Regions from separate parts of the Streptomyces sp. NPDC047002 genome, predicted to be linked through region 2. Evidence: riboswitches for the same ligand, from Rfam matches in the RefSeq annotation. Region 2 holds a riboswitch; each other region holds the start of a gene.
What was found. Region 2 has a riboswitch for thiamine pyrophosphate ahead of thiO (glycine oxidase ThiO). Riboswitches for the same ligand answer to the same signal wherever they lie in the genome.

Region 1 (10,361 bases), on a different contig from region 2:
CAACGGCGCCCGTGCCTTCAGCCGCGCTCCCGCCGTCAACGCCGGCCGCCCGCGCTCGGCGCGCGCCCGCCGGGCACGAGCACCGCGCGGGCCCGGACGGTGCGGCGGTGGCACGCGTCCGCCGGCCCCGGGCCCCCAGGCAGCCCACGCAGGCCCGTTCGACGGAAGGCGCCCCCGGCCGGACGGGGCACCGACGCCCCGGCGTGTCCCGTCCAGGCTCAGCCGCCCCGGCGCCCGCCCGTCCCCGCGGCGACCCACGCGTCGAACGTCTCGGTGCCCCGCGGGCCCTCCTCGCGGGGCAGGAGCGCGCCGCCCGCCATGGCGCGCCCCGCGGCGCCCGGTGCGCGGACCTGCAGGACGGGGCGGCGGCCGCCGCGTACGCGCTGGAGCTGCCTGACCATGGCGCCCATCTCGCGGACCTCGGGCCCCGCGAACTCGGGCGCGTACCCGAGGGGATTCCCGAGGGCGAGCCGTACGAGCTCGTCGGCGACCTCGCGCACGGCGACCGGCCTGCACCGCATGCGGGGCGCGAGGACGAGCGGCCCTCCGATGGCCAGCATCTGGGCGGCGAACTCGTGGAACTGCGTCGTCCGCAGGATCGTGTACGGCACAGCGCCGCCGCGCACCAGCTCCTCCTGGCGCCGCTTGCCCGCGTAGTACCCGAGCCCCACCCGGTCGATCCCGACGATGGAGAGCGCCACGTGGTGGGCGACCCCCGCCGCCTCCTCCGCGCGCAGCAGGTGCCCGGTCGCCGCCCCGAAGAACGCCATGGACTTCGACCTGCTCGTGGTCGTCACATTGCTCGCGTCCACGACGCGCGACACGCCGTCGAGCGCTGCGGCCAGGCCCCGGCCTGTGGTCAGGTCCACCCCGGCGGACCTGGAGAGCACTCTCGGCTCGTGCCCGGCGGCGGAGACGGCGGCCACCACGAGCTTGCCCGCCCAGCCGGTCCCGCCGGCGACTGCGATACGCATGACATGTGCCTTTCGGATACGTCGGTCATTCGGCCTCCCGCAAGGGACGACGTACCCGTACGGGATGTGACACGGTGCGGCCGTACGGGTGGCAGGGCCCCGCCGGCCGTCACACTCCGGCGCTCCGCGTCGTCCCACGGGCATGAACGTCTCCGCACGCCGCGTGCTGCTCCTCGTCCTCGCCGCCCTCGGCGGCTGCACCGGCTGCCCGTGCTCGGCCCGTACAACGAGCACCTCGCCAAGGACACCGGCGCGCTCTACCTGGCGCTCGCCGCCCTGAGCTGCTGCGCGGCCCGGTGGGCCGGCGACCGGCGGCCGACCGCGGTGACGGGCCTGGCCTGGCTGGTCTTCAGCGTCCCGCACCTCGTCTCGTCCACCACCTGCGGCTCCTGGACACGTACGGCACGGCCGACCAGGTGCTCAATGTGGTCGTCCTCGGCTTCTTCGCCGCGGCGGCTGCCGCTCTCGCAGTCCCCGGTCCCGCCGAAGCACGGACACGGCCGCGCCCCCGCCGGTGAGGCCCGCGCGGGACGGGCGCGGGCACCGGGCGGGGCGCGGCCGGATCACCTGCGCCGGCCGGTGGGGGCCGGGTCAGCGCATCGCGGCCGACATCTTCGCCGCCCACTGCCACGGCGCGGCCGTGCCGCCCGGGTCGGAGTTGAAGTACTCCCAGCCGGCCACACCGCCGAAGCCGGAGTACTTCCCCGCGAGGGAGGAGACGGTGGCGGTCAGCGTGTCCATGGGCACGTAACCGCTGCCGCAGTTCGCCGCGTTGGTGAGGGTGCCCGCCACCACCTTGGACGCGGGTACGACGCCGTGCTGGATGATCCCGTCGTAGCCGCTGGTGCTGGAGAGGCTGCCCCAGCCGCAGTAGAACTGCGTGTTGAACCAGCTGATCGACGAAGCCCGGTCGCGGTAGAGGGCGTCGTAGCTGAAGCCGGAGAGGTTGCCGCCGCCGTTGAGCGCGGTCGCGACGGGCGCGAGCGTCACGGTGAATCCGGCGCCGAAGTCGGTGTGCAGCTGGTCGATGAGGCGCTCCACGCCGCCCAGGGACATCGACTCCTCGACGTCGAGGTCGACGCCGTCGAGGTGGTGTGTGGTGATGACGTTCTTCAACCTCGGGTAGTACGTGCCGAAGTCGCTGTCGAGCCGCTGGAAGCTGCCCTGCGCCGCGCCGCCGACCATGCCCTCGACGCGCACGCCCTTGGCCTGCATCGCCGCCAGGTCGCTCCACATCTGGTCGAACCTCGCGCTGTCGGGCGAGTCGTCGTTGAGGGCGACGCTGCCGTCGCCGTTGAGGTGGATGGCGCCGACCACGACGTCGGTGACGCCCGTGTTGTTGTCGGTCATCGCGCGCGGCGAGACGTAGGCGCCGCCGTTGAACTGCGTCTGGTAGTAGACGACGACCCGTTTGCTCGCCGCTGCCGCCGCGTGCGGTGCCGCGCCCGCGGGGGCCGCGGCCAGCGGTGCGCCGAGGCCGACGGCGGCCACCAGCGCGAACGTACGGAACAGGCTTCTGATGCGCATCAACCGCTCCTTCGTGGAGCCGCGGTAGCAGGGGACGACCGCGGTTGGGGGGCTCCGCAGGTATGAAAGCGCCGCCCCCGCACACCCCACAAGGCCGCGTGCCCCGCCGGCCCGTGCGGCGCCCTGGTGTTCACCGGGCGCCGCCGGGCGGGCTCAGCAGGCGCCGAGGTCCTGCCAGACGCCCCACTCGCCCGTGGTCCCCGGCTGCTCGCCGGTCGTCCACCACTTGGCCTTCCAGGAATGCCCGCCGTACGACACCGTGTCACCGCCGACGTACACCGCCGACGACTGCCAGGCGGCGGCCTGGCACGATCCGCCGCCGGGCGGAGTGGTGCTGCCGCCACCGCCGTTGAACGGCTCGAAGGTGTGGCTGAACTGCCAGGTGCTCTGGGTCGTGCCCGAGCAGGAGTCGGAGCCGCCCTGGCCGGGGCAGTTGCCGTTGTCCCGCTGGAGCGCCCACAGGGACAGCGTGTTGATGCCCTTGGCGACCGCCCAGTCGTACACGGTGGCGGCGTTGGCCGTGGTGAAGGTCTCCGGGGCGCCGAAGTCGTCGATGCCGGGCATCTCCGTGACGCCGACCATGTTCCACAGCTGCGTGTCGCTCTTGGCCGGGTAGAGCGCGGCCAGTTGGCCGTGCAGGCCCTGGGCCGCCGTCTCGGTGTCCGCGGCCATGTCGTGCGCGGCGTTGTCGTAGTAGTCGAACGTCATCAGGTTCACGACGTCGAGCCGCACACCGTTCGACACGGCGTTCTTGAGGACGGACAGGCCGCTGCCGTCCCCCGCGGTGCCGTCGGTCAGCCCGTGGGTGGTGGTGGGCAGCGTGTAGGAGAACTGCACGGGGCGGCCCGCGGCCGCGGCCCAGTCCTGCACCATCTTCACTGCCTTGTTGCGCCGGTCGATGCCCGCCGCGTTCTTCAGCGAGTTGTCCTCGATGTCGAGGTCGATGCGGCTCACGTCGTAGGTCGTGATGACCTTCTCGTACGCGGCCGCGATCTGCGACACGTCGGTGCAGCTGTCGGCGATCTCGGTGCCGCCGTTGTCCGCCGCGTAGCCGCCGAAGGACGGGATGACGTCGCCGCCGCCCGCCTGGATCGTGTCGATGTCGGAGCCGAAGGCCGACTGGGCGACCGGCATGCCGCTGTCGCCGTTCCAGTACGGCGTGCAGGAGCCGGCGGACGCGGTCTGGAGGAACGCCATCGTCAGGTACTTGTTGCCGGACTGCGCGGCGAGCTGCGCAGGGCTGTCGCCGGTGTACGCCTCGAAGTACGGCGCGAACACGTGCGTGGGCAGGGTCGTGGCCGCCTGGGCGGTGCCGGCGCCGGTCACCGCGAGACCGAGCGCGGCGGCACCGGTGGCGAGGGCGGCGAGAAGAGTGCGGGCGGGTCTGCGAACGGGTCCTGGCATGGACCGTTCTCCCTTCATAAGGGACCGGAAGGGTCAATGGTCTGGACCATTAATCGCCCTCCTGGGCCCCCTGTCAAGAGCCCGCATCGCGACCGGGCCGCCCGACTCCCCGCCCGGGGCCGCCCGCCCGCGGTGCCCGGCCCGCCTCAGGCGGCCGGGGACCAGCCGAGCGCGGGCCCGAGCCGGGTGGCGATGTCGGTGAGGATCTGCACGTAGTCCTCGTGCTCGAAGGTGAAGGGCAGCGCGAACGCCACCTCGTCGACCTCGCGGAACGCGGGCTGCGCGTGGAGCCGTTCGGCGATCTGCTCCGACGTGCCCACCAGGTCGGGCGCGAACAGCATGCGGGCGGGCCCCTGCGGGGCCGCGGTCCGCGGCAGCCGCTCCCGCGCGTACGCCTCGTACCTGGCGCGCTGCCCGGGGCTCGCCGAGTCGGTGGGCACCACGACAAGACCCTGCGAGACCCGCGCCCGCTCGCCCTGCGGGTGGTGCGCGCGGAACTCCCGCACGTGGGAGAGCTGGATCGCCGCGAAGTCCGCGGACTCCTCGGCCCGTACGACGCTGCTCGTCAGAAAGTTCATGCCCTGCTCGCCGGCCCACCGGGCGGAGCGCAGGCTCGCACCGCCGTACCACATGCGCCGCCCGAGCCCGGGGGAGTGCGGCTCCACGCGGTCCGAGTACGACTCGAACCCCTCCGTGCCGCGGAAGTCGGTCACCCGCTCGCCGCGCACCAGGCCGAGCAAGCGCCGCACCCGGCCGTAGCCGAAGTCCTCGGCCTCTGCCGTGTCCGGGTACAGCGCGTGCCGCACGCGGTCGAAGTGCATGGGCGGGCCGACGCTCACCCCCGGGTTGAGCCGGCCGCCCGACAGGATGTCCACGGTCGCCAGGTCCTCCGCGAGCCGCAGTGGGTTCTCCCAGCCCAACGGGATGACGGCGGTGCCCAGTTCGATTCTCGACGTGCGCTGCGTGGCCGCGGCGAGCACGGCCACGGGCGACGAGATGCCGTACTGGAGGTGCCGGTGGCGCACCCACGCGCTGTCGAAGCCGAGACGCTCGCCCAGCTCGATCACACCGAGCGTCGACTCGTGCCCGGCGCGGGGCTCGGCCCCGTCGAACAGGCCGATGGTCAGGAACCCAAGCTTCCGCAGCGGACGCGAGGTCTGTGGCACGGGGGCCTCCACATGTCAGCGGCGTGTTCGCCGTACACCTGTGCTGGCCGTGATTCTGCCAGGTGCCGTACGCCGCCCCGCGGCCGCCCTCCACCCCGTGACCTGGGAAGGGGCCGGGCTCACTGCCCGCGGTGCCGGACCGCGGCGGGCGCGCACGCCCGGTCCCCGGCGTCCGCGCAGGGCAGCGACGACGCACCGTGCACAGCGGCCCCCGGCTCGATCGGCACGCCGTTCGCGCGCAGCACCCCGCGCACGTCCTTGATCAGCGGGAAGACCTCCTGGTTCCAGTCCCCGCCCTGCTCGTCCCACGCCCTCTGCTCGGCCTCGACCGCCATCCGGTCCTGCGCGAACACCCGCTCGGTGAACCGGCGGATCAGCGGCCAGGCGGCGTGCAGCGCCCCCGGCACCCGCGGCTTCTCGATCATCAGCAGGCCGTACGCGTGGTTGGTGCGCTGCTCCGCGTCCTCGGGCACGTACGCCACCCAGAGCGAGAACGCGGGCAGGTCGGCCTTCTCCGGCACCGCCTGGAGCGTCTGGTAGGGGTACTGCGTACGGATCGTGATCACGTCGGGCGACGAGGATCCGCCGATGCCCTCGGCCGACAGCAGCCCGGCGCCGCGGTCCTTGCGGCCCCCGGCCGGGGTGAACAGGTACCGGGCCTCGACGAAGTCGGCCCCGCTCTCGTGGCCGAGCAGCGTCGGCTGGATGCGTCCCAGCACGCTGCGGTGCAGGAACTGGTGGTTCATGTCGAGCAGGTTCTCGTGCATGAACGAGTAGTGGCAGCGCACCGTGCGCGAGAAGGTCATCGTGCGGTGCCGCGGCGAGGCGAACTGCGGCAGGTCGGGCAGCGGGGCCCTCGCCGCCTTCTCCGGGTCGCCCGGGAAGACCCACACCAGCCCGTAGCGCTCCTTCGCGGGGTACGCCCGCACACCGCGCGGCACGTCCTTGACGCCCTTCGGCAGGTAGGGGATCTGCGAGATGCGGCCGTTTCCCCTGTACGCCCAGGCGTGGTAGCAGCAACGCAGCACCTCGCCCTCCACCACGCCCATGCTCAGCGGGACTTGGCGGTGCGCGCACCGGTCCTCCAGCGCGTACACACTGCCGCTGCCGCCCCGGTACAGCGCGATCCGCTCGCCCGCGAAGGACGCGGCGTGCGCCCGGCCGCGCCGCACGCTGCGTGAGGTCGCCACCGGGTACCAGAAGTCGGGCGCGATGCCGATCCGCCGCAGGTCCCCGCCGGTCCGCGCGGCCCGCGTCCGCCGTCCGCCGCGGGCTGCGGACGGCTGGGCCGCGGCCCGGCCCGCCTGCTGTGTCCCGGTCATGCGCTTCTCCCTTGCGGTTCGTCGGTGGGGGAGCGGCCGGCTCCAAACGGAGCGGCGCACCGGCCGTGGCGGCCCCGGGCGCCCGCGCGCACCGGCCTGCTTCTCCCCGCCCGACCCTCCCACCGGGCCGGGCCCGGCACGATCCGGGAGCGTCCTCGCGGGTGACGCCGCCGTGCGGGTGGTTCCTTTACCCACCCGTGGGACGGGAGTCTTGACATGAGCGCGTCCCTCAGCGGAGCATCCTGGGCCAAGCGGTTAGGAAACCTTCCTAACATCCCCCCCACGCTGCGAAAGGCCGTCATGCCCGCACCCCACCGCCGCCCCCTCCTCGCGCTCGGCGCCGCCCTCTGCCCCGCCGCCCTCCTCGTGGCCGCCCCCACCGCCCACGCCGCAGCGGCCTCCTTCCCCGCCCAGTACGCCGCCCCCTACCTCCAGGTCGACGACAACACCGTCAAGGACATGGCGGCCGACCACCAGGCGTCAGGCGTCGACCACTACACGCTCGCCTTCCTCACCTCCCAGTCCGGCTGCACCCTCAACTGGGAGGACGGCGGCGACCCGGTCGGCGCCCACACCGCCGAGATCAACGCGCTGCGCTCCTCCGGCGGCGACGTCGCCCTCTCCTTCGGTGGCGCGGGCAGCAAGGAGCTCGCCCAGACCTGCACCTCGGTCTCCGACCTCACCGCCGCCTACCAGAACGTCGTCGACACCTACGGCGCCACTCGCCTCGACTTCGACATCGAGGGCGGCGCACTCGGCGACAGCGCCGCCAACCAGCGCCGCGACCAGGCGCTCGCCGCCCTCCAGCAGCAGAACCCCGGCGTACAGATCTCCTGGACCGTCGCGGTCGACCCCGACGGCCTCCCGTCCGACGTCACCGGCATGCTCTCCGGAGCCCAGTCGGCGGGCGTCAAGACCACCCTGGTCAACATCATGACCATGGACTTCGGCGACGGTGAGAACGCCCTCCAGGACGCCGAGTCCGGCGCCAACGCCACCGTCGGACAGCTCGGCTCCCTCTACGGCGGCTCGGCCGCCGACAACTGGGCCCGCATGGGCCTGACGCCCATCGCGGGCCAGAACGACGACGACGAGAACTTCAGCCAGTCCGACGCCGCCACCCTCGAAGCCTTCGCAGCCGACAAGGGCGTCCAGGAACTGTCGTTCTGGGAGGTCGACCAGTACGACAAGCCCACGGGCTACGCCTACTCGAAGATCTTCAACAAGATCTGACGGGACACCCGCCCGGGGCGGACACCCGCCCGGGGCGCTGCGGCGCGTCAGCCACGGGCGGCGCGCCGCAGCCGCAGCGGTGCGTACACCGCGAGCGCCGCCGCGAACGCCGCGTAGTACGCCAGGTCCGCTCCGTGCAGGGCCCGCGCCACAGGGCCCTCGTACACCGACGTGTTCATGAACGGCACCGCGGCGCAGAACCCCGCGGCGAACGCCACCGCCGCGGGCCACCACGGCACCCGCACCGTCTCCTCCGTCCCCAGGTCGAGCGGCGCACCCCCGCGGGCCCGCGCCCGCGCCCACCAGTCCACCGACACCACCGCGACGAACCCCGGGATCCAGTACCCCACGAACAGCAGCACGTTCTGGAACCGGGCCGCCGTGTCCGCCGCGTGCATCCACAGCACCAGCGGGAACCCGAGAGCCGCCGCGAGCAGCGCCGCCACCGGTCGCGCGAGGCGCACCCCCGCCGTCTGGAGGGCCAGCGAACCGCTGTAGTCGTTCATCGCGTTGCTGCACAGCGCCGCACACGCCACCGCAAGCAGCCCGAACGCCCCCAGCGCTCCGCCCCCCAGCAGCCGGTCCACCCCGCCCGCCGTCTGGTCCGTGAACACCGAAGCGCCCCACAGCCCCAGCGCCTGCACCGCGGTGAACGACACGCTCACCCCGAGCAGCGTGTACCAGAACATCCGCACGCGGGACGTCTCCCGCGGCAGATAGCGGCTGAAGTCGCTCGCGTACGGCGCCCACGACAGCGAAAGGCTCAGCGCGACCGTGCTCGTCAGCACGAACGCGCCGAACCTGTCGGCGCCGTGCACGTGCGAGACCGCCGCCGGGTGCACCCCGCCGAGCAGTTCCACGGCCAGCAGCGCGAACGCCGCGGCGAGCGCCAGCGTCATCACCTTCTGGAGCCGGTGGATCGCCTCGTACCCCAGCGCCCCGACGAGGCCCTGCCCCGCCATCATCACCAGCACCCCCAGCCAGAACGGCCAGCCGCACAACCGCGCCAGCGCGTCCCCGCCGAACAGGCCGACCAGCGCGTCCCACGCCACCGACGACAGCCACTGCAACACCCCCGGCACCACTACCGCCCTGCCGAAGGCCAGCCGCGCGAGCGGCAGTTGGCCCGCCCCCGTCCTGCTGCCCCAGATGCCGAGCGCCGCGACGGGCACCGCCCCGAGCACCGTCCCGACGACCACCGCCACCAGAGCGGAGGCGAAGTCGAGCCCCAGCACCGCACCGAGGGTCCCGGTGAACACGCCCGTCATCGTCAGGTTCGGCGCGAACCACACACTGAAAAGCCGGGAAGCGCTGCCGTACCTGTTCTCCTCGGGCACCGGCGCGATGCCCCGCGTCTCGATCCGCAGATCGCCCGCCGCCGACGGCATACGCCCGCCGAAGGACCCGGGGCCCCCGGCCGCCCGCTCGGACAGGAACACACGTGAACGCGCCATGGGAGACATCCCTCCGCCAGTACGAGCTGGGTCAGGTTCGACGGGTGTGATCTCAGCCCCGCTGCAGGGCACCCCGTGTCCGGTGGAGTGCCACCCTAACGCCCCGCACGCCGCACCAGACAACCGGCCCTTCCCCACGGCTCACCGCCCGCGCACAGCGCCTCCCCGAGCAGGACGAGGCGCGCCGCCTTGCGCGACACCTCGTGCCCCCTCACGGCACCCGCACCCCACAGTTCGGCGAACCACAAGGGCCTCGGCCACGAGACCGCCCGCAGCCCCGTCGCCGAAGGCCACCGTCCACCTCGGCAGCCGCGACCCGGAGCCCGGCCGCGCCACTCCGAGCGGCCCGCCGCACGGCCGGTCGTCATCGACGTCACGCTTCACCGCGACCGACCTCAACAAATTCCGCGGCACCCAGACCCTCGAAGAGGGCGCACCCCGCGTCGCCCACGGACCGGCCTAGGGTGGGCACATGGCCAGGTACTTCGACGTGCACCCGCAAAACCCCCAGCGGCGCATCATCGGCAGCGTCGCCGACAGCCTCCGCTCCGGCGCCCTCGTGGCGTACCCCACGGACTCCTGCTACGCGCTGGGCAGTCGCCCGGGCAGCCGCGAGGGCATCGACCGCATCCGCTCGATCAGGGCGCTCGACGACCGGCACCACTTCACTCTGGTGTGCCAGAACTTCGCCCAGCTCGGCCAGTTCGTACGGATCGACAACGACGTCTTCCGCGCGGTCAAGGCGGCGACCCCCGGCCGCTACACCTTCATCCTCCCCGCGACCAAGGAGGTCCCGCGCCGCCTCCTGCACCCCAAGAAGCGCACCGTCGGGGTCCGCATCCCCGACCACCCCGTCGCCCAGGCACTCCTCGCCGAGCTCGGCGAACCGCTGCTGTCCAGCACCCTGCTGCTGCCGGGCGAGGAGGAGCCGATGACCCAGGGCTGGGAGATCAAGGACCGCCTCGACCACGCCGTCGACATCGTCCTCGACGCGGGCGACTGCGGTACGGAACCCACCACGGTCGTCGACTTCTCCGAGGGCGCCCCGGCCGTCGTACGCCACGGAGCGGGCGACCCGGCCCCTTTCGAGTGACCCCGCGGCACCCGCAGTGCCCGCTACGCCTCGGCCTCCGCGATCGCCTCCCGCAGCCTGCGGGCGAGCTCCCTGGCGTGCGGCTCGATGAGGAGGGTGACGTGGTCGCCCGGGAGCTCAAGGGCCCGCGGGGGAAGCGTCGCGACGTCCCCCCAACCGCCCGTTGCGGTCTCGCACAGCACGGAGTC
Region 2 (10,361 bases):
CGTGCGGCGCCTGCGGAGGAGCTGGCCATGACGAACCTCCTGTCGAGTGCGACGGCACGGCGGCCGTCTGTGTCCCATGGTGCGGGCCACCACTGACAATCTGCTCCGACCTGGCCTTTTCACGCGGCACTTCACCCGCGGGAGTCCCTTCGGGTGATCGCGGCGCACGGGGAGGCGCGGCGGGGCCCGGGGCCCCGGCGCTGTCGGCGCCGGGGCCCCGGGCCCCGCTCTCCCCCGTACGGACGCGGCCCGCCGTGTCCCCCGTCGGCCCGCGTCCCCGTCCCCGCCCCGTTTCCCCGCTCCCCCGTTTCCCCCGTCCCCCGTTCTCGGTGCCCCCGGTGCTCCGCGGGCCCCTCCGGGCCTTCGGCGCTCCGGGGCAGGAGGGCCCGGTGTCCTCTCGGTCACCGGCCCCTCCGCTGTGCACCCCCGTTCGGAAGGGCCGCTTCACCGTTCCGCCGCCCCGTGCCGGCGGTGCCGGTTCCGTGCCCCTTCCGTACGCTCCACTCTTCCGTCGGCGGCGGCCGGGCCCATCCGCCCGCCTACTCATCTCACTGCCTGAGTACGGGTACTCAGGCAGTGAGCCTGAACGCCGGGCGGCGGCAGCGGCCCTGCTCATGGGGTGCGGCGGCGCTGCTGAGGGCTGCCGTTAGAGTCACCGGCATGGCACGGATTGCGGTGATCGGCGCCGGGATGGGCGCGATGGCGGCGGCCGCGAGGCTCGCCGTGGCGGGGCACCGGGTGACGGTGTACGAGCGCACGGCGGCGTACGGCGGCTCGGTGGGCGGGTTCGAGCGGGACGGCTTCGGCTTCGACACCGGCCCCGCCGTGCTGCACGTGCCCGCGGTCTACCGCGATCTGTTCGTGAAGACGGGCAAGGAGCCGCTGGAAGCGTGCGTGGAGCTGGTGCAGCCCGAGCACGACGCGCTCCATGTCTTCGCCGACGGGCGGCGGGCGCTGCTGCCGAACGCGTCGCGCGGCGGGGTGGCCGCCGCGCTCGACGGGGCGTTCGGCGCGGGGGCCGGCGCCCGCTGGGCGGACTTCCTTGGCCGCGCGGGCGAGACCTGGGCGCGCACCCGCCGCCCGCTCCTCGAGGAGCCGCTGCCCGCCGATCCCGCGCCGCTCGGCCGCGACCCGTACCCGGCGCTGCGGCGGCGCAGGCTGCTGCGCGGCGCCCGGCAGGCGGCGACGCTCGCCGAGGTCGGCGCGTGGGAGCTCGGGGTGCCCGGCCTCGCCGCGCTGCTCGACGGGTACGCGCTGGCGTACGGCCTCGACCCGCGCACGGCGCCCGCGAGCGCCTCGGTTCTGCCGTATCTGGAGCAGACGTTCGGCACCTGGTACGTGCGGGGCGGGCTGCGCCGGCTGGCGCGCGCCGTGTACGAGCGGTGCGTGGCGCGCGGCGTCGAGTTCGTCTTCGGCGCCGAGGTGGCGGCGGTCGTGGAGAAGGACGGCGCGGCGGCCGGTGTGGAGCTGGCCGACGGCACCTCGGCCGCGGCCGACGCCGTGGTCGCAGGGGTCGCCCCGGCCGCGCTCCCCGCGGCCCCCGGTCAGGAGGGCGAGGGCGCCACGGGGGCAGGCGACGTGGCGCCCGGCCGGTTCACGGTGCTGCTCGCGCTGCGGGGCGGGCGCCCCGCGGGGACGGCGCACCGCACGGTCGTGCACGCCCCCTCGGCCGCCGAGGAGGCGGCGGCGGTCTTCGGCGGCTCGCCGGCCGAGCGCCCCACCGTGACGGTGGTGCGCCCCGACGACCCCGCGGTCCGCCCCGACGCGGAGCACGAGGCGGTCGCGGTCACCGCGGTGGTCGCGCCGCACGGCCCCGTCGACTGGAGCGACCGGGCGCTGCGCGTGCGGTACGCGGACCTTCTGGTGGCCGCGGCGGCGGCCGCCGTACCGGAGTTGGCGCAGCGCACGCTGTGGCGCGAGGTGCGGACCCCTGCGGAGACGGAACGGGAGACGGGCGCGCGCGGCGGCGGCGTCCCCGCGCCCGCCCTGGCCGGCGCAGGCGGCCGGCTGCTGCACCCCGCCAACTCGGCGCGCCCGCGCGGGCTCTACCGGGCGGGCGGCTGGTCGCACCCCGGCGGCGGCCTGCCGCACGCAGGCATGTCGGGCGCGCTGGTGGCCGGACTCGTCGTGGAGGGGCCCGGGTTCCGCGGCTCGCAGTGAGCCGGCGCACCGGAGCGGGCCGGGCGCGGGGGGAGGGCGCCCGGCCGGTGGTGCGGGCTCAGTAGCGGTACGGGCCGCCGGGCTCCGGCTCGGGGCGGTGCGCCGAGGGGTCGTACGGGTAGCCGTCGGGGCCGTAGCCCTGCTCGTACCCCCCCTGCCCGTCCTGGGTGCTGTCGCGCTGCTGGGGGACCCAGACCCCGCCGGGCGGGGTGTCGACGGCGTAGGGGTCCTGGTACTGCTGCCGGCCGTAGCCGTCGGCGTAGTTCTCGTAGGAGCCGTAGGACGCGGGGTCGGCGTAGGGGGCGGTGTAGGTGTCGTAGCCGTCGTACTGGCCCTGGTACGCGGGCTGTTGGCCGCCGGGCTCCGTCTGGCCGCTCTGGTCGCCCTGGGCCTGGTCGCCGTAGCCGTACCCGTAGCCGTACTGCTGTTGCGGGTACCCGGCCTGGTCGGGCCGGTCCTGGTAGGTGCCGTACGCGTCGTTGACACCGTAGGCCGCGTATCCGGCGTGCGCCGCGGGCTGTTCGTAGCCGCCGTAGGCGTCGTAGTCGGCGGGGGCGTAGTCGGTGTGCCCGCCCTGGCTCTCGGCGGCGAACGCGGCGGTGCCGAGGCCCGAGGCGGTGTCGGCGGGGTCGCTGTGGACGCCGTACTGCGTGCCCGTGTCGTCGGGCAGCGGCTGCGGCGCGTAGACCGCCGTCTCGTCGGCGGCGCCCTGTCCCCCGTCCCCCGCGGTGAAGTCGCCCGGCACGGCGGCGACCATGGTCTGCTCCTGCGCCGGCTCCTGCTCGGGGGCGGCCTCCCGGGGCGGCGCCGCGTCGGCGCCCGCGGCGCCCTTGCGGCGCCTGCTGGTGCTCGGGCGCCCGCCGAGCGCCCAGCCCGTGGAGTAGCCCTTCCTGAACGACAGGGTCACATACGTCTGCCCGACGCCGAAGGCGATCGCCCCGCCGACGATCACCAGGATCGACGGCAGGACCACGCCGACGACGACCGTCAGGAAACCGGCGAAGGCGAGCAACCGCCAGCGCAGCCGCGCCTTGTACTGGAGCAGCACCTCGCCGAGGAGCCAGAGCGCGACCATGCCGAACGCGATGTAGAGGACCGCCCAGCCCATGTACGCCCCTCTCGTACGGCCGCCGCACCCGGTGGTGTGCGGCGCCGGTCAGGAATGCCCGTGCAGTCCGAGATTCTCGTGGATCTCAAGTGTCGCAGTGGAGTTGTTGAGCGTGATGAAGTGGAGGCCCGGCACCCCTTCCGCGAGGAGCCGCGCGCAGAACTCCGTCGCGAACTCGATGCCAATGGAGCGTACAGCCGCTGGATCCTCCTTGGCCGCGAGGATGCGGTCTTTGAGCCGGGCGGGCACCGCGGCGGTGCTCAGCGAGGGCAGCCGCTCCAGCTGCTTCACGCTCGTGACCGGCATGATCTCCGGGATGATCGGCGTCTCGCAGCCCGCGGCCGCGGCCCGGTCGCGCAGCGCGAGATAGCTCTCGGGCTCGAAGAACATCTGGGTGATCGCATAGTCGGCGCCCGCACGGCACTTGGCGGTGAAGTGGCGGATGTCGCTGTCCCAGTCGGGCGAGCGCGGGTGCATCTCGGGGAAGGCGGCCACGCCGACGCAGAAGTCCCCGGACTCCTTGATCAGCTCGACCAGTTCGACGGCGTACTCGACGCCCTCGGGGTGCCTGGTCCACTCCCCCATCGGGTCGCCGGGCGGATCGCCGCGCACCGCGAGGATGTTGCGGATGCCGGCGGCCGCGTACCTGCGGACCATGTGGCGCAGCTCGGCGACGGACTGGCCGACCGCCGTCAGGTGCGCGACGGGGGTGAGGGTGGTGTCGGCGGCGATCTGCTCGGTCGCCCTGACCGTGCCCGTACGGGTGGAGCCGCCGGCGCCGTACGTCACGGAGACGAAGCTCGGCGCGACGGCCTCCACGCGGCGCAGCGCGTTCCACAGGTTGCGCTCGCCCTTCGCCGTCCTCGGCGCCCAGAACTCGAAGGAGCGGCTGAGCCCGCCCTCGGCGAGCACGTCGCGGACGGTGCGCGCGTGCGGTATCCAGGTGGACGGGGTGCCGAGGGCCATACGGGCAGGTTAGCGACTTGCGGCGGGCCCCGTCACGCGGCGCCCGCGCCCCGGGCGGCAGCGGCGGCCGCCCGCTCCCTGACGCGGGAGGCGAGCGCGGCGCTCGCCGCGGCCGGGTCGTCCGCCTCGGTGACGGCCCGTACGACGACGATCCTGGTGGCCCCGGCGTCCAGCACCTCGTCGAGGTTGCCCTCGTCGATCCCGCCGATGGCGAACCAGGGGCGGTCGATGCCGTGCGCGGCGGTGTGGGCCGCCGTGTGCCGCACCAGGGCGAGGCCCGGCGCGTGCCGTCCCGGCTTGGTGGGGGTGGGCCAGCAGGGCCCCGTGCAGAAGTAGTCGACGCCGGGCTGGACGGCCGCGGCCTCCGCCTCGGCCTCGGCGTGCGTGGAGCGGCCGATCAGCGGCCGGTCGCCGAGGATGGCGCGGGCCGCGGGCACCGGCAGGTCGCCCTGGCCGAGGTGGAGCACGTCGGCGCCGGTCGCGTGCGCGACATCCGCGCGGTCGTTGACCGCGAGGAGTGCGCCGTGCCTGCGGCAGGCCTCGGCGAAGACCCGGAGGTGGTCGAGCTCCTCGGCCGCCTCAAGCGACTTGTCCCTGAGCTGGACGATGTCCACCCCCGAGGAGAGGACGGCGTCGAGGAAGGCGGGCAGGTCGCCCTGGCGCTTGCGGGCGTCGGTGCACAGGTAGACACGGGCGTCGGCGAGCGCGGCGCGGGCGGTGGACATCGGGTGTTCCCCCCTGGTACGTCCCCGGGGCGGCGGCGGCCGCCCCGGGGCATCGGTGTGCCGGCTGGCCCGGCCCTGCTGCTTCCCGTTCTCCTGCTGCACTGTCCGGCGTCCGCCGTCCCGCGCCCCGGGTGGGCGCGGGCGGCGGATGTCAGACGGCGAGCGCCTGCGCCCGGCGCTTCACCTCCGTGCCGCGGTTCTCGCCCAGGGCCTGCGCGGGCGTGCCCGGCAGGGTCGGGTCGGGCGTGAACAGCCACTCCAGCATCTCCTCGTCGGAGAAGCCGTCGTCCTTCAGGAGCGTCAGCGTGCCGACGAGCCCCTTGACGACCCTGTCGCCGTCGATGAAGGCGGCGGGGACCTGGAGTGTCCGGTTCTCACCGCGGCGCACGGCGATCAGCTGGCCTTCCTTCACCAGCTGGCGCACGCGCGTCACCTCGACGTCCAGCTTCTCCGCGATGTCGGGGAGGTGGAGCCACTCGGGGACGAGGGCATCGATCTTCGCGTCAATCTCGGTCACGGGGACAAGCCTGCCATCCCGGACTGACAGACGGTAGCGGTGGCGGTCCGAGCGGGGCACGCGGGCCGGCTCCGGGCGGGGCGCGAAGGGCCGGTTCCTGGCGGGGGACGCGGACCGGTTCCGGGCAGCCGCTGGTGCGCAGGCGCTCCCTAGCGCAGGGCGCGCTTCAGCGGTACGGACGGGTCGGCCGCGCGCTCCGGGTCGAGCAGAGCGCCCGCGTCGACGAGCTTGCGCCCCTGCGCCAGGTCGCGCGGCCTGCCCACGGCGAGCAGCGCGACGAGCGCGCCCTCGCGCAGCCACAGCGCCGACCAGGCGCTGCCCCGCGGGTCGCCGCGGGGCACGAGCAGGTCGGCGCCCGTGTGGTGGCCCGCGTACTGCACGAAGCGGCCGAACTGCTCGGACCAGAAGTACGGCACCGGGTCGTACGGCTCGGCCGCCGCGCCGGTGAGGTGGGCCGCGACGGTGCGCGGGCCCTGGAGCGCGTTGTCCCAGTGGTGCACGAGGAGCCGCTCGCCGTAGCGGGCCGAGGGGAAGGAGGCGCAGTCGCCGACCGCGTACACGCCGGGCAGGGAGGCGCGCAGCGACGCGTCGGCGCGCACCGCGCCCTCGGGGCCGAGCTCCACGCCGGAGCCGGCCAGCCACTCGGTCGCGGGGCGGGCGCCGATGCCGACGAGGACCGCGTCCGCGGCGATGGCCCGCCCGTCGGCGAGGTGGACCGCGCCCTCCTCGACGCGGTCCACGCCGACGCCGGTCAGCAGGGTGGTGCCGCTCTCCGCGTACCAGTCGGCCATCGGCACGGTGACCTCGGCCGGCAGCGCGTGCGCGAGGGGGCGTTCCGCGGCCTCGACGACGGTGACGGCGCATCCTGCGGCGCGCGCAGCCGTGGCGAACTCGGCGCCGATCCAGCCGGCGCCGACGATGGCGATGTCGCGCTGCGCCTGGAGGAGGGGCCGCAGCACCGCCACGTCGTCCAGCGTCCGCAGCACGTGCACGCCCGGCACGCCCGACGCGCCGGGCAGGGTGCGCGGCCTGGCGCCGCAGGCGAGGACCAGCGCGTCGTAGGGGACGGGACCCGCGGCGGTGTCCACCACGCGCTCGCCCGGCCGCAGCCCGGTCGCCTCCACGCCGAGCCGCAGCTCCACACCGAGCGCGTCGAAGTCGATGTCGAAGGCGGAGCCCTCGGCCTGGCCGAGGAGCACGGCCTTGGACAGCGGGGGCCTGTCGTAGGGCGGATGGGTCTCGGCACCGAGCACGGTGACGGGTCCTTCGTGGCCGCACTCGCGCAGCGCCACCGCGGTCTGCACGCCGGCCATGCCCGCGCCGACGATGACGACTCTCTGGTCCTCGCTCACGCGCTCACCATAGATCCCCGGGGCCCCGGGCCGTCTTACGGGACGGCGTGGCAGGGTCTACCCTGGCCCGGAAGACCTCGCGGGAGCCCGGGCGGACCGGGCTGAGAGGGAGGCTGGGCGGCCTCCGACCGTACGAACCTGATCCGGGTCATGCCGGCGAAGGGAGGGGCTGACGACCGTGCAGCCTTCCGACACACCCGACACAGCGCACCGGCGCACCGCGGCGCCCGCGGGCCGGGGCGGCGCCCGCGGCCACGACGTGCTCGTGGTCGGCGGCGGGATCATCGGGCTCGTCACCGCCTGGCGGGCCGCGCAGCGCGGTCTGCGCACCTGCGTGGTCGACCCGGAGCCCGGCGGCGGCGCCGCACAGGTCGCCGCGGGCATGCTGGCCGCCGTCACGGAGCTCCACTACGGCGAGGAGTCCCTGCTCGGGCTCAACATCGCGTCGGCGCGCGCCTATCCCGAGTTCGTGGCCGAGCTGGAGGAGGCGAGCGGCCGGGACACCGGCTACCGCGCCTGCGGGACGCTCGCCGTGGCGCTGGACAGCGACGACCGTGCGCACCTGCGGGAGCTGCACGCCTTCCAGCAGAAGTGCGGCCTGTCCTCCGAGTGGCTCGGCGGACGGGAGTGCCGCCGGCTCGAACCGATGCTCGCGCCCGGCGTCAGGGGCGGGCTGCGGGTCGACGGCGACCACCAGATAGACCCGCGCAGGCTGGCCGCCGCGCTGCTCGCCGCGTGCGAGCGCGCGGGCGTGGTCCTGCACAGGGGCTGGGCGCGGCGGCTGACCGTGCGCGGCGGGCGCGCCGTGGGCGTCGAGCCTGCGGAGGGGCCCGCGATCGCCGCGGGCCAGGTGGTGCTCGCCGGGGGCAGCCTGAGCGGCCGGCTCGACGGCGTGCCCCCCGAGGTGCTGCCGCCGGTGCGGCCGGTGAAGGGCCAGGTGCTGCGGCTTGCGGTGCCGCGGGCGTACGCGCCGTTCCTCTCGCGTACGGTGCGCGCGGTGGTGCGCGGCGCCGACGTGTACCTGGTCCCGCGGGAGAACGGCGAGCTGGTGGTGGGTGCGACCAGCGAGGAGCTGGGGTGGGACACCACGGTCACCGCCGGCGGGGTGTACGAGCTGCTGCGGGACGCGCACGAGCTGGTCCCCGGGATCACGGAGCTGCCGCTCACGGAGACGAGGGCGGGGCTGCGGCCCGGCTCGCCCGACAACGCGCCGCTGCTCGGCCCGACCGCGCTGCCAGGACTGCACCTGGCGACCGGGCACTTCCGCAACGGCGTGCTGCTGACGCCGGTCACGGGCGAGGCGCTGGCCTCGGCCCTGGCGACAGGTGAACTGACCGAGGTGGCAAGGCCGTTCGGGCCCGAGCGGTTCGCCGGCACGGCGGTCGGCGGGCCCGCAGAGGGCCGTACGGTACGAGTGGTACGAGAGGGGCGGTCGGCATGAGCGAGGGTACGGCGGGGCGCGTGGTGCGCGTGTCGGTGAACGGCACGCCGCGGGAGGTCGCGGTGGCGACGACGCTCGACGTGCTGGTGGCGTCGTTCACGGCGGCGGCGTCGGGCGTCGCAGCGGCGGTCAACGAGACGGTGGTGCCGCGCGGCAGCTGGCGGGACACCCCGCTCGGCGAGGGCGACCGGGTCGAGGTCCTCACCGCGGTGCAGGGCGGGTGACGGGCATGGCCGACGACGCGCTGACCATCGCCGGGGTCTCCTTCACGTCCCGGCTGATCATGGGCACGGGCGGGGCGCCCAGCCTCGACGTGCTCGAACGCTCGCTCGCCGCATCGGGCACCGAGCTGACGACGGTCGCCATGCGGCGGCTCGACCCCGGGGTGCAGGGCTCCGTGCTGTCGGTGCTCGACCGGCTCGGCATCAGGGCGCTGCCCAACACGGCGGGCTGCTTCACGGCGGGTGAGGCGGTGCTGACGGCCCGGCTCGCGCGCGAGGCGCTCGGCACCGACTGGGTGAAGCTGGAGGTGGTGGCGGACGAGCGGACGCTGCTGCCCGATCCCGTGGAGGTGCTCGACGCGGCGGAGACGCTGGTGGACGACGGCTTCACGGTGCTGCCTTTCACCAATGACGACCCGGTGCTCGCGCGGCGGCTCGAAGAGGTCGGCTGTGCGGCCGTGATGCCGCTCGGCTCCCCCATCGGTTCGGGTCTCGGCATCCGCAATCCGCACAACTTCCGGCTGATCGTGGAGCAGGCGGGCGTGCCGGTCATCCTGGACGCGGGCGCGGGCACCGCGTCGGACGCGGTCCTCGCGATGGAGCTGGGGTGCGACGCGGTGATGCTGGCGTCGGCGGTGACGCGGGCACAGGCCCCGGTGCTGATGGCCGAGGCGATGCGCCACGGCGTCGAGGCCGGCCGCCTCGCGCGCCTCGCAGGACGCATCCCGCCGCGCCACCACGCGGAGGCGTCGTCGCCCGTGGACGGGCGTGCCGACCTGGACCCGGAGCGCCCGGCGTTCTGAGCCGTGGCGCGGGCCCTGCCGGGGCCCGCGCCACGGGCCGGGCGGGCGCACGGCCGCGTGCTCCGCCGCTGCTCGGGGCGTCACAGCTCTGCTGCAAGGGCCGCGGACCGTGGGCGCCCCCTACCCGGGCTGACCGTAGACTCGGCGCGTGGACACGACCCTCAATGACCCGATCGTCGGGCAGGTGGTCGACGGCAGGTACCGCGTCGACGCGCGCATCGCGGTCGGCGGGATGGCCACGGTGTACCGCGCCGTGGACACCCGGCTCGACCGGGTGGTCGCGCTGAAGGTGATGCATCCCTCGCTCGCCGTCGACGCCGCGTTCGTGGAGCGGTTCATCCGGGAGGCCAGGTCGGTGGCGCGGCTCGCGCACCCCAATGTGGTCGCCGTCTTCGACCAGGGCGCCCAGGGCGCGTACGTGTACCTGGCCATGGAGTACGTCGAGGGCTGCACCCTGCGCGACGTGCTGCGCGAGCGCGGGGCGCTCAAGCCGCGCGCGGCTTTCGACATCCTGGAGCCGGTGCTCGCCGCGCTCGGCGCCGCGCACCGCGCAGGTTTCGTGCACCGCGACATGAAGCCGGAGAACGTCCTGATAGGGGACGACGGCCGGGTCAAGGTCGCCGACTTCGGGCTCGTACGGTCCGTGGGCGACGCCACCGGCACCACGGGGTCCGTGCTCGGCACGGTGTCGTACCTCGCCCCCGAGCAGCTTGAGGGCCTGCCGGCCGGCGCGGGGCCGGGCGTCGACGTGTACGCGTGCGGCGTGGTGCTGTACGAGATGCTGACGGGCCGCAAGCCGCACGGCGGCGAGACCCCGGCGCAGGTCGTCTACCAGCACCTCAACGAGGACGTGCCGGCGCCGTCCGCGGCCGTGCCCGGCCTCGCCCCCGCGCTGGACGCGCTGGTGGCGCGGGCGGCTGTGCGCGACCCGGCGCGGCGGCCCGCCGACGCCGTGGCGCTGCTCGCCCTCGCCCGCGGGGCGCGCGCCGCGCTGACGGAGGCGCAGCTGGACGCGGAGCCGCCTGCGGCGCGCCCCGCGAGCGGGACCGCCGGGTCCGAGAACCGTAC
Region 3 (10,361 bases), on a different contig from region 2:
CCCGTGCAGGGCGAGGCGCCGGCCGCGCCACAGGTCCCGCCCCAGGCGGCGCAGCCGCGTCTGGAGAACGGACAGCCGGTCGCGCCCGCGCACCCGGGCAACGCGGTCCCCGACACCGAGCTGCCGGACGACTACACGCCGACCGAGCGCGACCTGCCGGTACTCGGCGACGACGAGGCGCCCGCGCCCACCGTCCGCATGCAGGTCGCCGAGGACCGGGCGGCCGAGCCGGCGCTCGGCCCGCTCTACGTGGTCGGCGACGTCCACGGCTATCTGGACGAGCTGCTCGCCGCGCTCGCCGAGCAGGGGCTCGTGGACGGCGAGGGCCACTGGTCGGCGGGCACCGCACGCCTGTGGTTCCTCGGCGACTTCACCGACCGGGGCCCCGACGGCGTCGGCGTGATCGACCTGGTGATGCGGCTGTCCGCCGAAGCCGCGGCCGCCGGCGGTTACTGCAAGGCGCTCATGGGCAACCACGAGCTGCTGCTGCTCGGCGCCAAGCGGTTCGGCCCCACGCCCATCAACTCCGGTGCGGGCACGGCGACGTTCCACGCCGCCTGGCTGCTCAACGGCGGGCAGCAGTCCGACATGGAGCGCCTCCAGGACGTCCACCTCCAGTGGATGTCCCGCCTCGACGCGGTGGCCGAGGAGGACGGGCACCTGCTCATGCACTCCGACACCACGGCGTACCTGGACTACGGGACGACGATCGACGACGTCAACGACACCGTCCACCAGATCCTCACCCGCAACGACGCCGACGAGTGCTGGGACCTCTTCCGCAAGCTGACCAGGCGGTTCGCCTTCCGCGACGACGGCCCCGACGCCGTGCGCGAACTGCTCTCCTCGTACGGCGGCAGCCGCATCGTGCACGGCCACAGCCCCATCCCCTACCTGCTCGGCGAGGTCGGGACCGAGGACCCCGACGACGAGGGCGGGCGCTCGGGACCCGTAGTGGAGGGCCCGCACGTCTACGCGGACGGGCTGGCCGTCGCGATGGACGGCGGCGTCACGATGGCCGGAAAGCTGCTGGTCGTCCAGCTCCCGCTGCACGACTGAACGGAGAGGAGCGCCCGGCGCGCCGCGGTGCCGGGCGGCCCGCGGCCGGGCGCAGGAGCGACATCCGTCCTGCGTCGGTGGTGCCGCCGAATCGGCCGACGGGCGGGCGATTTCGCGAAAGTCCCTGTCACAGGGGGCCTGAACCGCTCTACCATCGGCGTATCCGTAGCAGACTCTCCTCCGTTTCTGCCCACCGCCCGCTCTCAGCCGGGTGGACCGGCCCTACGGAGCATCGGGGGATGCACCATGAACAGCGCTCCGCATCTGTTGGGCGAGGACCGCGCGGACTTCGAGCGGACCCTTGACGAGGCGCTGCGCGCCGCGCGGGACCGGCCCGATCTCGCCGCTGTGGGACGGCACCTGACGGCGCGCCAGCTGCGCGGGATGGCGCTGGATGCCCAGTCGCTGATCGCGCAGGCCGCCGCGCCCGAGTACGAGCGCTACCGGGAGCTGCGCGCCGAGCGGCGCGCCCCGCGTGCGGCCTCCCCCGTCCCCGCGCCGCCGTCCTCCGCGCCGGTGCCGCGCCTGCCCGGCACGTCCGTGCTCGGCGATCCGGCGGCGACGGGCGCGGGCGTCGCCGCGATCGCCGCCGTGCTCGTCCCGGTGCTCGCCGCGATCGCCGCGGTCATCTTCCTGCTCGCCGGCTACCTGCTCAGGGCGGTCGGCGCCACCAGGCCCCTGGCCGACGCGCTGATCGCCTTCGGCTGGTTCTTCGCCTCCGTCATGGCGCTCGGCATGCTGGCGGCGGGCGTCGGCCTGCTGGTGACGGCGCTGCGCAACGGCTCGACGCAGATCCGCTCCACCGGCGCGGGCGCGCTCGACGAGGTGGCGCAGGCGCGGGAGGAGTGGCGCGAGGCCCTGCTGGAGCGCGGGATCGTGCCGTACCTCCGGCGGACGCTGCGGCAGGCCGAGGAGGCCGAGACCCGCGACGGCGGGCCGCAGTACGGCTCAGCGCAGGACCGCGCGGCCCGGGAGCGGCCGTCAGCGCCGACGCGGGACCACCAACTGCCGAAGATCGGCTACAGCAGGCCGGACTTCTCCAGCCCCGGCGACGGCACGGCCGGCGGCAGCCGCCCCCGGTACGCCAGCCCCGACTTCAGCAGCCCGGACTACGGAGGCCCCGAGCACCAGCCGGAGTAAGGGCCGAGGCGCGTGCCCCACGCGGACGCGCAGGGGTGCCCGCGGCTCAGCCCGGGCGAGCTGCGCCAGGAGGGTCAGCGCGTCGGCCGAGGGGCTTCCCGGCTCCGCGTGGAAGACCACGAGCAGCTGCCCTTCGGCCCCGGTCACGGCGAGCTTCTCGTAGCGCAGGTGCAGGTCGCCGACCTGCGGATGGTGCAGCAGGGCCGTGCCGCTGGTGCGCGGGCGCACGTCGTGCCGCGCCCACAGGGAGCGGACTTCCTCGCTGCGCATGACCACCCCCTTCACCCGCGAGGCGACCGCCGCGGACGTCCTCGCCGGGGTGGACCTGTCCGGCCGCCGTGCCGTCGTCACGGGCGGTGCCTCCGCCATGGGCGTGGAGACGGCCCGCGCCCTGGCGGCGGCCGGCGCCGAGGTGCCCCTCGCCGTCCGGGATCCAAAGGCGGGCCGGCGCACCGCCGCGGACATCGCGAGGACCACTGGCAGGGAAACCGCCCGGGTCGAGCCGCTTTCGCCACCAGCCACCTGGGGCACTTCCGCCTGGCCACCTGCACGGTGCGCTCGCCGCCGCGGGGGGGGGCGACGGCGGCGCCCGGATCGTCTCCGTCAGCTCGAGCGGGCACCTGCGCTCGCCCGTCGTCGACGACCTGCACTTCCGGCGCCGCCCTTACGACGCATGGGTGGCGTACGGGCAGTCGAAGACGGCGAACGTGCTGTTCGCGGTCGAGGCGTCCCGCCGCTGGGCGGCCGACGGCATCACGGCCAACTCTGCTGGCAGGATCCCCGCTCGTCGAGGGCGTCGGCGGCCGCTCCTTCGAGAACTGCCAGGAGGCCGCGGTGCACGACCCCGAGGCCGCACCCGCGTGGATGGACGCGCCCGGTGTCGCGGCGTACGCCGTCGACCCGACGGCGGCCGGGGAGCTGTGGGAGGAGTCGGAGAAGCTCATGGCGCAGTGAGCGGGGACATCCCCGCGCGGGAGCGGCGCGCTCCCCGGCCCGCGCGGGGCCGGGGAGCGCGCCGGGACAGGGCAGGTCAGTCGGCCAGCGGCAGGTAGACCCGGTTGCCGGCGGCCGCGAACTCGCGGGACTTCTCCGCCATGCCCTCCTCGATCTCCGACGCCCCCAGCTCGCCGCCGTGTTGGCGCCTGATGTCCTGGGAGATCTTCATCGAGCAGAACTTCGGCCCGCACATCGAGCAGAAGTGGGCCGTCTTCGCCGGTTCGGCGGGCAGCGTCTCGTCATGGAACGCGCGTGCCGTGTCCGGGTCCATCGCCAGGTTGAACTGGTCCTCCCAGCGGAACTCGAACCGCGCGTCCGACAGTGCGTCGTCCCACTCCTGCGCCCCCGGATGGCCCTTGGCCAGGTCGGCCGCGTGGGCCGCGATCTTGTACGTGATGACGCCGGTCTTCACGTCGTCGCGGTCCGGCAGGCCCAGGTGCTCCTTCGGCGTGACGTAGCAGAGCATCGCCGTGCCCCACCACGCGATCATCGCGGCGCCGATGCCCGAGGTGATGTGGTCGTACGCGGGGGCGACGTCCGTGGTCAGCGGGCCGAGCGTGTAGAACGGCGCCTCCTCGCAGACCTCCTGCTGGAGGTCGATGTTCTCCTTGATCTTGTGCATGGGCACATGGCCCGGGCCCTCGATCATCGTCTGCACGCCGTGCCGCTTGGCGATGGTGTTGAGCTCGCCGAGGGTGCGCAACTCGGCGAACTGCGCCTCGTCGTTGGCGTCCGCGATGGAGCCGGGCCGCAGCCCGTCGCCCAGCGAGTACGTCACGTCGTACGCGGCGAGGATCTCGCACAGCTCCTCGAAGTGCTCGTACAGGAACGACTCCCGGTGGTGCGCCAGGCACCAGGCCGCCATGATCGAGCCGCCGCGCGAGACGATGCCCGTCTTGCGGCGGGCGGTCAGCGGCACGTACCGCAGCAGCACACCGGCGTGGACGGTCATGTAGTCGACGCCCTGCTCGGCCTGTTCGACGACGGTGTCCCGGTAGATCTCCCAGCTCAGCTCCTCCGCCCTGCCGTCGACCTTCTCCAGCGCCTGGTAGAGCGGCACGGTGCCGATCGGTACGGGGGAGTTGCGCAGCACCCACTCGCGGGTGGTGTGAATGTTGCGGCCGGTCGAGAGGTCCATGACCGTGTCGGCGCCCCACCGGGTCGCCCAGGTCATCTTGTCCACCTCCTCCTCGATGGAGGAGGTGACGGCCGAGTTGCCGATGTTCGCGTTGACCTTCACCAGGAACTTCTTACCGATGATCATCGGCTCGGTCTCCGGGTGGTTGACGTTGGCCGGCAGCACCGCCCGGCCCGCCGCGATCTCCTCGCGGACCGTCTCGGGTGAGACGTTCTCCCGGAGGGCCACGTACTCCATCTCCGGGGTGATGTCGCCGCGCCGCGCGTACGCGAGCTGCGTGATCGCGTGTCCCGGCCTGCCGCGCCGCGGCTGCCGCGGGCGGCCGGGGAAGACCGCGTCGAGGTTGCGCAGCCCGCCGCGCGGCGCGGTGTGCTTGAGGCCGTCGTCCTCGGGGCGCACGGGCCGCCCCGCGTACTCCTCGGTGTCGCCGCGCGCGATGATCCAGTTCTCCCTGAGCGGCGCGAGACCGCGCCGCACGTCCGTCTCGATCCCGGAATCGGTGTACGGACCCGACGTGTCGTACAGCGTCACGTCCTGCCCGTTGGTGAGGTGCACCCGCCGCACCGGCACCCGGAGGTCGGGGCGCGAGCCCTGGAGGTACCCCTTGTGCCAGCCGATGGCAGACGTGTCTGTTTCCTGAACGGTCATGAGACCAAACTCCCTACGCCGGCATTACCCGGTAACAGGTTCAGCGGTCGGCGCAGCGCAGGGGTGCGGGGGTTCTCCCCACGTCACCGCACGTCAGCGCCCTCTCAGCCCGGTGCTCCGAGCTCCCGCGTGTGCAAATGCGCGACCACGCTAACGCCTCGTCCCGCGCGAAGACCAGAGGGCCTCGGCCCGCTGTTGGCATGATCTGCCCTGTGACCCGACCTCAGCAGCCGCCCGAGCACCCGTCCGCGCGGCCCGGCGGCGAAGGCCCCGGGCCCGGCGGCGGACACACCCACCACCACGGCCCGGCCGCGCCGGTCTCCCGGCATCTGCGCACGGTGATCGCCGCGGTGCTGATCCCGTTCGCCGCGGCGGTCGTGGTGGGGCTCGCCGTCCTGTGGCCGGGCGGCGCGCCCGCCCACCACAGGTCAGGGGTGGGCTTCGACCAGCAGACCCAGCAGGGCCTGGTGACCCGGATCGCGGCGATGGACTGCGCGGACGTGCACGCCGCGCAGCTCCCCTCGTCGGGCGACCGCTCGTCCGCCGGTGCGGGAGCGGGGAGTTCGGCGCCGTCGGCGCCCTCCGGGCAGTCGGCCGGCGGCGGCTGCAAGAAGGCGACCGTGGTGGTGGAGACCGGCAAGGACAAGGGCCGGCAGTTCGACGAGGTGGTCCAGCCGGACGCGCCCCGGCAGTTTCACGTGAAACAACGGGTGGTGCTGGCGTACGCGCCCAAGGCCCCGCACGACCTCCAGTACTCCGTCACGGACGTGGACCGCACGTTCCCGCTCTACCTGCTCGCCGGGATCTTCGCGCTGGCGGTGGTCGTCGTGGGCCGGATGCGGGGCGTCACGGCGCTGGTGGCGCTCGCGGTGTCCTTCGGCGTGTTGACGCTGTTCGTCCTGCCTGCCGTACTCCAGGGGGCGAACCCGCTGCTGGTGGCGGTGATCGGGGCCGGAGCGATCATGCTGATCGCGCTCTACCTGTGCCACGGGCTGACCGCAAGGACCTCCGTCGCGGTGCTGGGCACGCTGGTCTCGCTCCTGGTCACGGGCGCGCTGGGGCTGGTGTTCATCCGCTGGACGAGCCTGACGGGGAACACCGACGAGAGCACCGGGCTGATCCACGGCCTGTATCCGGGGATCGACATGAGCGGCCTGCTGCTGGCGGGCGTGATCATCGGATCGCTCGGGGTTCTGGACGATGTGACGGTCACCCAGACGTCCGCCGTGTGGGAACTCCACCAGGCCGACCCGTCGATGGGGGCGCGCGCCCTGTACCGGGCGGGCATCCGGATCGGCCGGGACCATATCGCGTCCGTGGTGAACACCCTGGTCCTGGCGTACGCGGGCGCCGCGCTGCCGCTCCTGCTGCTGTTCTCGATCGCGGACTCGGGGATGGGAACGGTGGCCAACAGCGAGTTGGTCGCGGAGGAGATCGTCAGGACGCTGGTGGGCTCCATCGGCCTGGTGGCGTCCGTGCCGGTGACCACGGTGCTGGCCGCGCTGGTGGTCGCCGCCGACCGCTCGGACCCTTCCCTGCCCGCGGCAGGTCCGGGCGGCGTGCCCCGGCAGAGCGGCGCCCTCCCGGCGCCCCAGCGTCCCGCGGGCCACCGCCGCAAGCACTGACCGGCGCACCACCGGCCGGCACGGAGGGGTGCGCAGGCCGGGCGCCCGGGCGTGTGGTCCGGCGCCGACCGCGTCCCGGACGGCGCCTCAGCCCGCGTTCTCCTCGGCCAGGATCCGCCCGAGCTCCTTCTCCAGCGCCCCCTCGGCTGCCTGCTCCTGACCGAGCGGTACGAGTCTGTCCGTGCGGTCCAGGAAGGCGACGAGGGGCGCGGCGCTCACTCGGAACAGCGCGTGGTCCTCGCCGACCTGGAGCCGGATGTGAACGTCGGAGAGATCCTCGGGCGAGATCGGGGCGATGTGCACGTCCCCGTCCCCGCTCGGGACGTTGATTCCGTCGAGCAGCAGCTCACGGCCGAAGGTCCAGGTGACGGGCGCGTCCCCGGGCAGGTGGAACGTCATGCGCACCGCGTAGGGATCCTCGGTTTCGTAATGGAGCTCCACCGGAATCCGGAAGGCAAGCTCCTCGGAGACGAGGAAGCTCATCTGGACCTCGGCCTGTACCGATTCGCGCATCATGCACCACTCCGGAGTAGATACGGCTAGGAATGATCCCCTTGCCCCCCTTGACGCAATCGTCCTCGAAGCGCTAACAGATTACAAGGAGTAATTTTTCAAATACTGATAGAGAAGGTTCCCGAGGTCAGCAGCGTGCTGATCTCTCTGCGTAACCGCTCGACGGTCGGCAGCAGCCGTTCTTCCTTGTCGTGAGGCACAGAAATGGCCATGGCGGCGGGGGTGGCGCCGACCGTTATCGGCAGCGCGGCGCAGACCGTGCCGAGGACGTACTCCTGACGCTCGATCACCGGCCGCAGCGGATCGCGGGCGGTGCGGTCGAGCGCCGCGAGGCGGGTGAGCAGGGCCCCCTCGCTGCGCACGGAGTGCGCGGTGAGTGCGAAGACGGGGTGGCGGTCCAGGTGGTCGCGGCGCGCGGCGGCGTCGAGCTGGCTCAGCAGGCACTGCCCGATCGCGTGCGCGTGGCCGGTGGTCCGGAAGTCGACCCATTCCTCGACGGCCGGCGTCTGCGGGCTGTCGGCGACCGAGACGAGTTCGATCTCGCCGTCGCGGTAGACCGCGAAGTAGACCGGGGCGCCCAGGCGGTCGCAGAGCGACCGGAGCGTCTCGACGATCTTGCTGCGACGATTCTGCAATGCCTCGTCCCTGGCCAGGAGAGGCACGGAGGCCCCCAGCCGGAACACGCCGTTCTCCCGGTGGAGGTATCCCTCATGGGCGAGGGTGCGCAGCAGGTGGTACGTGGTGGCGAGGGGGAGCCCGGCCTCGCGGGCGAGCTGTTTGGCCGAGGCGCCGCCACGGTGGGAGCCCACCGCCTCCAGCAGGCGCAGGGCTCGCTGCACGGAGCCGATCAGCGTCGGCGCCCCGGCGCGCGCGGCAGCCGGGGCGTTCACGACGGGAAATCGTGTTGTGGCCATGGGTCGTCCCCCCAGGGGTGCTGACGGGCAGCAGCCCGCCCGCGGGGGCCGCCCCCGCGCACCCGCCGCGGCCCCGCGGGAAACCAACAGGGGTACGGCAGAGACCAGTCACTCTAAAGGCACACCAGGGCCAAGGATGGTTTCCCGTACGGCTTTCCCCCGCGCGGGCTAACCGGCCATCCTGGCCGCTCGGCGGCCCCGCGGCTACCAGTCTCCCCGCGAGGACGATGACATGAACTTGCGTACGAGGAAGATGAGTCCGCCGACCAGGGCCACCAGGATCAGCGCCTTGAACAGCAGTCCGATCACGAAGCCCACGACGGTGGTGATCAGCCCGCCGAACACGACGAGGACGATCAAGGGTATGGCGACCCACTTCACCCACCAGGGCAGTCCCGCGAAAATCCCCTGCCTTGCCATCGCCTCTACCTCACTCCTCCGGACCTCTCCGGTTCCGCTCCCGGCGCCTCGGACATCCGCCGCCGCGTCCGGTTGACGCTTTCGATGCTAGAAGGCCGCGGGGCGCAACGGGGGCCTCTCGTCCCCCGCTCTCCCCTGATCCGACCCTGAGTCCCGGCTCGGGGTGATCCTCAGCTCTCCGGCGGAGAGAAGACCACCATGACCCGCAGGTCCTCCGTGATGTGGTGGAACTTGTGCGGGGTCCCGGCCGGCACGAAGACGACACTGCCCCTGGCGACCCGGGTCGTCTCCGTCCCCACCGTGATCGACGCGCGGCCGCTCACGACGAGGTACACCTCGTCCTGCCGGTGCGGCTGCTGCCGGTCCTGCTCGCCCGCGTCGAGCGCATAGAGACCCAGGGACATGGTCCGCGCACGCAGGAACTGGAGGTACGCGCCGTCGTTCGCGGCGCGCTCCGCCTCCAGCTCGTCAAGTCGGAATGCCTTCATGCCACGATCAGACCATGAAGATTTCAGCAGTCAAGAAGATCGCCGACTGTGAGGCGAAGCCGTGACCGGCCACGATGCGGCCGCCGCGGACGGCGGGCGCCCGAAGGCCGCGGCGCCGTCCGCGGGGGAGGGGACGCGGGCCGTGCGGGCCGGCCTTCCGGAGCCGCTGAAGTACGAGCCGACCCTGCCGGGCCCGGTCTTCGCCGCCCACTACCACCTGCCGGGCGACCCGACGGGGCCGTACACGTACGGCCGCGACGAGAACCCGACATGGACGCACCTGGAGCGGGCCATCGGCGAGCTGGAGTCCCCCGGGGACCCGGCGCAGACCGTGGTCTTCGCCTCGGGCATGGCCGCGATCTCCGCCGTCGCCCTCTCGCAGCTGCGCGCGGGCGACGCCGTCGTCTTCCCCGACGACGGTTACCAGGCGCTGCCGCTGCTGCACGAACAGCTCACCGCGTACGGCGTGGAGGTGCGGACAGCGCCGACCGGCGGCGACGCCCAGCGCAAGGTCCTCGCGGGCGCGAAGCTCCTGTGGATCGAGACCCCGTCGAACCCGGGGCTCGACGTCTGCGACATCCGCGCTCTGGTGCGGGAGGCGCACAGCGGCGGGGCGCTCGTCGCCGTCGACAACACCCTCGCCACCCCACTCGGCCAGCGCCCGCTCGACCTGGGCGCGGACTTCTCCGTCGCCAGCGACACCAAGGGCATGACCGGCCACGGCGATGTGCTCCTCGGCCATGTCTCCACCGCGGACCCGGCGCTCGCCGCCGCCGTGCGCCGCTGGCGGAAGGTCGTCGGGGCCATCCCGGGCCCGATGGAGGCGTGGCTGGCCCACCGCTCCCTCGCCACGCTCCAGCTGCGGCACGACCGGCAGTGCGCCACCGCCCTCACGCTCGCCCACGCGCTGCGCGAGCGCCCCGAGGTCGGCGGCGTGCGCTACCCGGGCCTGCCGGACGACCCCTCGCACGCCGTCGCGTCGCGCCAGATGCGCAGGTACGGGTCGGTGGTGTCCTTCACGCTGCCCGACCGCGAGCACGCGGAGCGCTTCCTCGACGGCCTGCGGCTGGTGGACGACGCGACCAGCTTCGGCGGGGTGCGGTCCACGGCGGAGCGGCGCGGGCGCTGGGGCGGCGACGCGGTCCCCGAGGGGTTCGTGCGGTTCTCGGTGGGCGCGGAGGACCCGGAGGACCTGGTGGCCGACGTGCTGCGCTCGCTGGACGCACTCGGTTTCACGGGAAACGACGCCACGGGCTGAGCCCGGCGCCCGGGCCGCGGGCGCGGTCGGCGCCCATGGCTCCCGTGGGCGGCCCGCTGACAGGCGGTCCGAGCCTCCCCCCTCGTGGCTCGGACCGCCCCCGGGTTCCGGAAGCGGCGGGGCCCCGGAACCTTCGGACAAGGCTAGTTGACCGTGAGTCAG

Region 1: another riboswitch for thiamine pyrophosphate. It lies ahead of AB0910_RS28660 (cytosine permease); the one in region 2 lies ahead of thiO (glycine oxidase ThiO).
Region 3: another riboswitch for thiamine pyrophosphate. It lies ahead of thiC (phosphomethylpyrimidine synthase ThiC); the one in region 2 lies ahead of thiO (glycine oxidase ThiO).

Annotation. Positions count from the first base shown of each region.
Region 1 covers NZ_JBEYWC010000043.1:5,815-16,175, reverse strand. The annotation lists gene AB0910_RS28690 (NAD(P)H-binding protein) at 219-974, opposite strand; gene AB0910_RS28685 (glycosyl hydrolase family 18 protein) at 1,566-2,501, opposite strand; gene AB0910_RS28680 (chitinase) at 2,655-3,905, opposite strand; gene AB0910_RS28675 (LLM class flavin-dependent oxidoreductase) at 4,052-5,071, opposite strand; gene AB0910_RS28670 (aromatic ring-hydroxylating dioxygenase subunit alpha) at 5,191-6,393, opposite strand; gene AB0910_RS28665 (chitinase) at 6,694-7,626, shown strand; gene AB0910_RS28660 (cytosine permease) at 7,674-9,080, opposite strand; TPP riboswitch at 9,072-9,166, opposite strand; gene AB0910_RS28655 (L-threonylcarbamoyladenylate synthase) at 9,553-10,173, shown strand; gene AB0910_RS28650 (alpha/beta fold hydrolase) at 10,197-10,361, opposite strand, start outside.
Region 2 covers NZ_JBEYWC010000038.1:56,814-67,174, forward strand. The annotation lists gene AB0910_RS27320 (SAV_6107 family HEPN domain-containing protein) at 1-29, opposite strand, end outside; gene AB0910_RS27325 (FAD-dependent oxidoreductase) at 661-2,160, shown strand; gene AB0910_RS27330 (hypothetical protein) at 2,219-3,268, opposite strand; gene metF (methylenetetrahydrofolate reductase [NAD(P)H]) at 3,317-4,234, opposite strand; gene thiE (thiamine phosphate synthase) at 4,267-4,959, opposite strand; gene AB0910_RS27345 (Rv2175c family DNA-binding protein) at 5,111-5,476, opposite strand; gene AB0910_RS27350 (FAD-dependent oxidoreductase) at 5,626-6,828, opposite strand; TPP riboswitch at 6,898-7,010, shown strand; gene thiO (glycine oxidase ThiO) at 7,088-8,269, shown strand; gene thiS (sulfur carrier protein ThiS) at 8,266-8,493, shown strand; gene AB0910_RS27365 (thiazole synthase) at 8,499-9,293, shown strand; gene pknB (Stk1 family PASTA domain-containing Ser/Thr kinase) at 9,442-10,361, shown strand, end outside.
Region 3 covers NZ_JBEYWC010000013.1:144,600-154,960, forward strand. The annotation lists gene AB0910_RS15240 (metallophosphoesterase) at 1-1,059, shown strand, start outside; gene AB0910_RS15245 (hypothetical protein) at 1,306-2,199, shown strand; partial or broken gene AB0910_RS15250 (hypothetical protein) at 2,326-2,568, opposite strand; partial or broken gene AB0910_RS15255 (oxidoreductase) at 2,468-3,153, shown strand; gene thiC (phosphomethylpyrimidine synthase ThiC) at 3,230-4,981, opposite strand; TPP riboswitch at 4,975-5,120, opposite strand; gene AB0910_RS15265 (YibE/F family protein) at 5,194-6,606, shown strand; gene AB0910_RS15270 (SsgA family sporulation/cell division regulator) at 6,694-7,119, opposite strand; gene AB0910_RS15275 (helix-turn-helix domain-containing protein) at 7,218-8,009, opposite strand; gene AB0910_RS15280 (DUF5326 family protein) at 8,238-8,453, opposite strand; gene AB0910_RS15285 (cupin domain-containing protein) at 8,624-8,941, opposite strand; gene AB0910_RS15290 (cystathionine gamma-lyase) at 9,003-10,199, shown strand.